3 regions of the Paenibacillus solisilvae genome follow, and region 3 is predicted to be linked to each of the others. Evidence: riboswitches for the same ligand, from Rfam matches in the RefSeq annotation. Region 3 holds a riboswitch; each other region holds the start of a gene.
The links. A riboswitch is a leader RNA that binds a small molecule or an ion and turns the genes downstream of it on or off. The one in region 3 is predicted to bind cyclic di-AMP.
Positions count from the first base shown of each region.

Region 1: linked by a shared signal. The riboswitch ahead of ACFPYJ_RS31475 (3D domain-containing protein) and the one ahead of ACFPYJ_RS25485 (TrkH family potassium uptake protein) in region 3 are both predicted to bind cyclic di-AMP.
Region 2: linked by a shared signal. The riboswitch ahead of ACFPYJ_RS07010 (3D domain-containing protein) and the one ahead of ACFPYJ_RS25485 (TrkH family potassium uptake protein) in region 3 are both predicted to bind cyclic di-AMP.

Region 1 is NZ_JBHSOW010000129.1:800-3,001, forward strand. It holds gene ACFPYJ_RS31470 (mannose-1-phosphate guanylyltransferase) at 1-668, opposite strand, end outside; cyclic di-AMP (ydaO/yuaA leader) riboswitch at 877-1,100, shown strand; gene ACFPYJ_RS31475 (3D domain-containing protein) at 1,105-1,776, shown strand; gene ACFPYJ_RS31480 (polysaccharide deacetylase family protein) at 1,837-2,202, opposite strand, start outside.
Region 2 is NZ_JBHSOW010000027.1:10,887-13,088, forward strand. It holds gene ACFPYJ_RS07005 (TatD family hydrolase) at 1-661, shown strand, start outside; cyclic di-AMP (ydaO/yuaA leader) riboswitch at 836-1,045, shown strand; gene ACFPYJ_RS07010 (3D domain-containing protein) at 1,276-2,202, shown strand, end outside.
Region 3 is NZ_JBHSOW010000096.1:57,645-59,846, forward strand. It holds gene ACFPYJ_RS25485 (TrkH family potassium uptake protein) at 1-1,199, opposite strand, end outside; cyclic di-AMP (ydaO/yuaA leader) riboswitch at 1,276-1,470, opposite strand; gene ACFPYJ_RS25490 (CPBP family intramembrane glutamic endopeptidase) at 1,710-2,202, shown strand, end outside.

The DNA.
Region 1 (2,202 bases), on a different contig from region 3:
AAAATGCCGCTATTCCAATACACGCCGGGTTCCGTCAGAAGCTGAGCGGCCCGTTCTTCTGTCGGTTTCTCCAGGAAGCTGGAAACATAAAGAACGGAAGCGGATGCCAGCCCGCTTTCTGCAGTCGTTCTCATGTACCCAAATCCGGTTTCAGGCCGACTGGGCTTAATGCCCAGCGTTACGATTGCATGGTCCTGTTCGGCTGTCTGGGCAGCAAGTTTAATTGCGGTCAGGAAGGCGGCATCGTCAGCGACATGCTGATCGGAAGGAACGAATACGACGGGTTGATCATCGCCGGCGCTTAGCAGCTGAAAGGCAGCAAGCGCGATACAAGCTGCAGTATCCTTCTGCTCCGGTTCCACGATCAGCTGCTGCATGGAGAAACCCGGCAGCTGCTCGTGGAGAAGGGGAAGATACCGGGCGGGAGCTGCGATAAATAACTGATGATCGGGTACGGCTTGCTTGAAGCGGGCTGCCGTCTCTTGTATTAAGGTCTGCGAAGAATGGAAATGGAGAAATTGCTTAGGCAGAGTGTCAACACTGCGAGGCCAGAAGCGGGTTCCCTTTCCGCCGGCCATAATAACGATATTCAACTTATGAATCACCTCCAGCAAGCGGAAGACCAATCCGTTTAAAAAGACAAACACTCCCGTAATATTTACTCTCATTGTATTCGTCTCTCAACAGCCTGTGGAACGGCATTCGTACATGATCAGATCTTTAAAACATCCCATTCTTCTCTGGATTTTTTTTAGGAAAAGGCTAATAGAGAGGCCAAAAAAATACGGTGTCAGCCGATTCTTCTTCAACGCTTAACCTGCATTAACGGGAATTGGACTGATTTACCTGTAGGACTATCCCGCTGCTTGTGTTATTCTTTTACGCAAGCCGAAACTTATCGTACGGGGGATCTTTTGGAGAACAATGGACATTGGTCTCCACCGTGAATGAACACTGAGAAGTGGTTGATTTTACGGTGATTGCGCTTAGGCGCTGGGGGTGAATCGCATAGCGGATTTCTATTCCGCAATACAGCGTAGGGTTGAACTCCTCAATCCGAATCCGACAACTAACCTCGCAGGCAAAAAAAAGGAGGACATTAAATTGTTCAACAAAGCTTGGAAAAAAGGCGCAGCAGCTGCAGCGCTTAGCATCGCTATTCTCATTCACGCAGGCCCGGCAAGCGCGGCCGTTAATTACAAAGCCAAAGATGATGATACGTTCTGGAAGCTTTCCAAACAGTTTGGTGTTCAAGTTCAGCAATTAAAGAAGTTTAATCCGAATATCGACCCGTTGAACATCTACAAAGGTCTTACGATCGTCATTCCAGCCTCGGCCACCAGCTTACAAGCAAGCAGAAGCTCAGCAAAAAAAGCAGCATCCAGAAGCATCATAACGGCAAAGAGCAAGGTTGATTCCGATGCCGAGATTCTATCGGTCAGCGGACGCGACTACGGTTTCTCCGATGTGATTCAAGCCAAAGCTAGCGCTTATACCGCAGCGGCTTCCGAGAACGGCTGGGGACCCGTTGATTATTTCGGGAATCCCTTGAAGCTGGGCACGATAGCGGTAGATCCAAAGCGGATTCCGCTTGGCAGTAAAGTGTATATTACAGGATATGACCACGATGGTTTGCCTGTCGGCGGTATGATGGCAGTAGCCACTGATATGGGATCAGCTATTAAGGGTGACCGTATTGACATCTTCGTTCCCCAATCCCAGAAGCAAGCATCGGAATTCGGCTTTCAATACGTGAAGGTATTCATTCTTGAATAGCAATGCAAAAAAAAGAAGCGGCAGCGGTAACCCATGAGGGTTGTCCCTACCGTTTTTTTGTTATTTGCGTGATTGCGGTTTTCCAAGAAGCTCCGGCAGCGTGACGATTTGATATCCTTTGCTGCGCAGTAAGTGAATTAATCTTGGCAGCGCGGAGATTGTACCGCTTAAATCCTGTCCCACACCACCGCCTGCATGCTGGAGAACAATGGAGCCGGGCTGCAGCGTTCTCTTGATGTTAATTAAAATCCCATTGCTGTCCAGGCCCCGCCAATCAACGGAGTCTACATCCCAATTTACCACGATGAAGCCGTTCTGCTCGAGCCACTCGATTTGCTCCGGCAATATCTCACCGTAAGGCGGGCGAACCAGCTTAGGGCTGTAGCCTGCCAGCGGCCGTATAATGCGATCCGTCTTGAGAATCTG
Region 2 (2,202 bases), on a different contig from region 3:
CGGCTTTAACCGAGAGACGATACCGACAACGATGGCATTAGCTGAACAATATGAGTTTATCTATGCGGCGGTTGGCTGGCATCCCGTTGACAGCATTGACATGCTGCCGGGAGATTTAGAATGGATCGCATCCCTATGCGATCATCCCAAAGTGGTTGCAATTGGTGAGATTGGGCTTGATTATCATTGGGATACGTCACCTAAGGATGTGCAGCAGCGTGTTTTTCGCCAGCAGATCCAATTGGCCAAGCAGAAGCGCAAGCCGATCGTCATTCATAACCGGGATGCACATGAGGATGTTGTCCGTATATTAAAAGAAGAGGACGCGAAAGATGTCGGCGGCATTATGCATTGTTACTCGGGCAGCTGGGAGACGGCTAAGAAATGCTTGGACATGAACTTCTATATTTCATTTGGCGGACCGGTCACGTTTAAGAATGCCAGGGTCCCAAAAGAAGTGCTTTCAAAAGTTCCGCTCGACCGTATTCTTATCGAAACAGACGCGCCTTATTTGGCCCCTCATCCGCATCGCGGAAAACGAAATGAATCTGCTTTCGTCCGTCTTGTAGCAGAAACTGCAGCTGAAATTACAGGCAAATCTGTGGCCGAAATTGCGAAAATAACGACTGAAAATGCACTGAAATGTTTTGGTATTCGATGAAAAACGATATGAAAGCAAGGATTTGGGAGTATACAAGTGAAAAAACTAATCTTTAATCAATAAATTGATTGTTTTTCACGTGATTTTCCTTAAAATTCGTTAAAATCGTCATTAATCTCTTCTTTACAATGTGGAGTAAAAGACGGTATCATTCATCTCAGAGCTTATAACTTTTCCAAATAAACGCTTAATCTCCGTGATCCGGAGAGCGGGGGAACCAAATATTGAAACAGTTTGTATCAAAGCTGGAGTAGATGTTGTTGAATTCTTCTAGGGGTGAATTTCGCGAACACGCAGGAGCAGTATACTGGTGTCAGAACGAATAGGGCGACTCTCTTTGCCCGAATCCGACAGCTAACCTCGCAAGCGTAAATAAGAGAGATCTTCCTCGTGTATTTAATCCATGCTACCTGATTTTATGGGAAGCCACGAAACAGATCCTCTGTCGTCGGCTTCTTTTTGTTTGAATAATGCGTAATCTGACGACATAGGGTGTATCATGGAGGAGGACACTGGGAAGATAGAACTGCGTGCCTGCACGCTAAATTCTATAGTCGCGTCTAGGGTCTTATGTAACACTATGGCGGCGGGGCTATGTAGGGAGGACCGAAGAAGTGGGAGCACTCCAGCTTAAGGATACCCATGGTAAACGATCATCCAGCATGTCTTTCGCATTGCGATGGAAGCATGAGAACGTGCGTTTAATTGTACTAAGCGCTCTGATCTCAATCGCTATGACTTTCATGTTTCTGGTGTTGTTGTACGGAACGGCTGACAAGCACGTCTCCGTAGTATTGAATGGACGAGAAAGCATTGTTTCGACAAAACAATGGGTCCTTCAACGCCTACTGGATGAACAAGCCATCACGATTGGAACTTATGATAAAGTTTCGATGCCGCTTAACAGCGGTGTCAAAGACGGTGACCGCATCATTATCGATCAAGCGGTACCTCTTGTAGTGAAGGCAGACGGCAAGGAAAGAACGTTGTACACGACAGAAAGAACGGTACAGGCGGCGATCGATCAAGCTAATATATCGGTACGCAGCCAAGATAAAATAATGCCTCCTTTGAATACCGCTGTTGAGCCGAATATGAAGGTTTCCGTTACTCGGATCGATAAGAAGTATTCAGAGAATGCATTCAAAGTTCCCTTCTCGATTGTGAAGAAGGAAGACCCTAAGCTTGCAAAGGGTAAGGAAAAGCTTGTACAAACCGGTAAAGAGGGTATGGTCATAAAACGGTTTGAGAGTGTTTTTGCAGATGGTGTTCTGGTTTCCCAGACGCTGGTCACCAAACTTACGCATTCGCCATCAGTGAATCAGGTCGTTGCTGTAGGCACGTTGAAGGAAGAGCCGAAGGTGACCGTATTATCGGCAAAAACAGCAAGTGTTACTACATTGACCAAACGCGGCGTGAAATTCAGCGCTAAGAAGGTTATCAAGAACGTAACGCTAACTGCTTATTCTGCAGGTGTTCAATCGACTGGGAAGAGTAAGAGCCACCCCGAATACGGCATTACAGCATCGGGCTCACGCGTT
Region 3 (2,202 bases):
CCTAAGGTTAATCCAACCGTACCGAAAGCCGATGTCGTTTCAAACAAAATCTTTATAAAGGCTTTATCCTCTGTCGTCGACAGCACCATGGTGACGAATATGACGAGTGAAAGCGACAGCATCGTGATCGTCAGCGCCTTGAAAATCCGCTCGCGTGCAAGACGGTATCTGAATAGGACGATGTCCTCTTTTCCCCTCATCATGGCAACTACTGCACCGATCAGCACCGTGAAGGTCGTTGTCTTAATACCGCCCCCGGTTGAACCTGGCGATGCCCCGATGAACATCAGAATAATCGTGAAGAATTGGGTAGCCTGCCTGAGCGATGCGAGGTCAAGCGTATTAGCGCCCGCCGTTCTCGGGGTAACGGATTGAAAGAACGAAGCTAATATCTTACCGCCCCAATCCAGCGATCCCAGTGTCTTACTGTTGGAAAACTCAAAAACAAAGATAACTACCGTTCCGACTGCAATCAACGTACCCGTCATGGACAGGACGACCTTCGAATGAAGCGATAACCGTTTATTTGTTCGGTACTCCATGATGTCGGCCATTACGATAAAGCCGATACCCCCGGTAATGATTAGCAGCATTGTCACTATATTCACGAGTGGGTCATTCACATATTGGGTCAAGCTAATATAAGGAACGCCAAACTGGCCAAACAGATCAATACCCGCATTATTGAAGAAGGAAACGGCATGGAACATCCCGAAATAGATGGCTTTGCCAAGCGGCATATCAAAGGACCAGCGAATCGCGAACAAGACGCCTCCAACAAACTCAATGGTGAGCGAGTACAGGATAACCTTCCTAATCAGGCGGACAATACCCTCCATGCTGGTCTGATTCATGGCTTCCTGCAGGATTAACCGTTCTCGAAGTGAGATCCGCTTCCGCAGCACAATTGCGAACAAGGTCGACATCGTCATAAAGCCGAGTCCGCCCAGCTGTATGAGCGTCATGATAATAACTTGTCCTGGTACAGACCAATGGCTTCCTGTATCTACAGTAACCAGCCCTGTCACACAGGTTGCTGTTGTTGCGGTGAATACGGCATCAATGTATGGTGTAAATTCTCCAGCCGCCGATGCGAAGGGCATAGAAAGCAGCAAGCCTCCGACTAGAATGATAAGTGCAAAACCAGTGACGAGAATACGGGGCGGTGACCATTTGGATACATTAAAAAACGACTTCATTACTAACACTTCCACCCCTCTGACAAAGCTTTACGCGCACAAAAAAAAGCACTGGAAGCCCAATGCTGATGCGATGAGTCCTGTTCCATGAAGCCTACGAGGTTAGCTGACGGATTCGGGCCCGGACAGGCGGCCCTATTCGCAAGAATGATGCGCTAACTTGAGAAATTCACCCCGTGCTGCAGGTTTTATGCGAGTAGACAGTATGCCTTCGCATCCAGCAGCAATATGGTTCCCCCGTTTTCACTTTGAAATTCGGCTTAATATGCAATTGTTCACATTATATATGGGAAGCCCGGAAACGCCAAACGGCGATTTTCCAGATAATGAACCGAATTACGCCAAAATTGCGCAATCCTTGTCCTTAATCAATTGCTTGCTGGCTTTCTTGCCCGTTTACCTCTCTCCTAAATCGAGAATGAAAGCAATCGCATGGATAATTTCGGAACAACTATGATAAGGTAGTTATATGTGTTCAATTGCTTGTATACCATAAACAGAGGTGCATTCATGAAGCTAAATCGAATCCAGCCTAACTGGAGAAATTACTCCTGGTTAGCGGCAATTGGCGCAATTATCTATGTCCTGATTCAAATCGTTCCCTCGACCGCGGAATCCTTCTTCGGTACGAGCAGCGACCCGGTCATCTCCAAGAGCTCAGCCGAGCAGGCGGCCCTGGATTTTGCCAAACTTCAGTTCAAAGAACGGCCACTTAGTGTGCATGCCATTCATCAATCGGACAGTCTGCTGTTTGGCTACTTATCGAAGGAGAAGCTCAATTCTTCCTATGAGAAGAAATTCGACAAAGCCTTCCCCATCGATACGTTTCAAGTGCTTGCCGATATGCCGGACGGCTCAGAATTATTCATGTATGTTCATATGCAGCAAGGAAATGTTGTCAGTTGGAATAAATTAGGAGAAGCTGCGGCTGCAGAACCAGTAAAGAAAGAGGAAGCAAGTGCGGCTGCAATTGCTTTTGCCGTATCCAAAGGCTTCAAGAAGA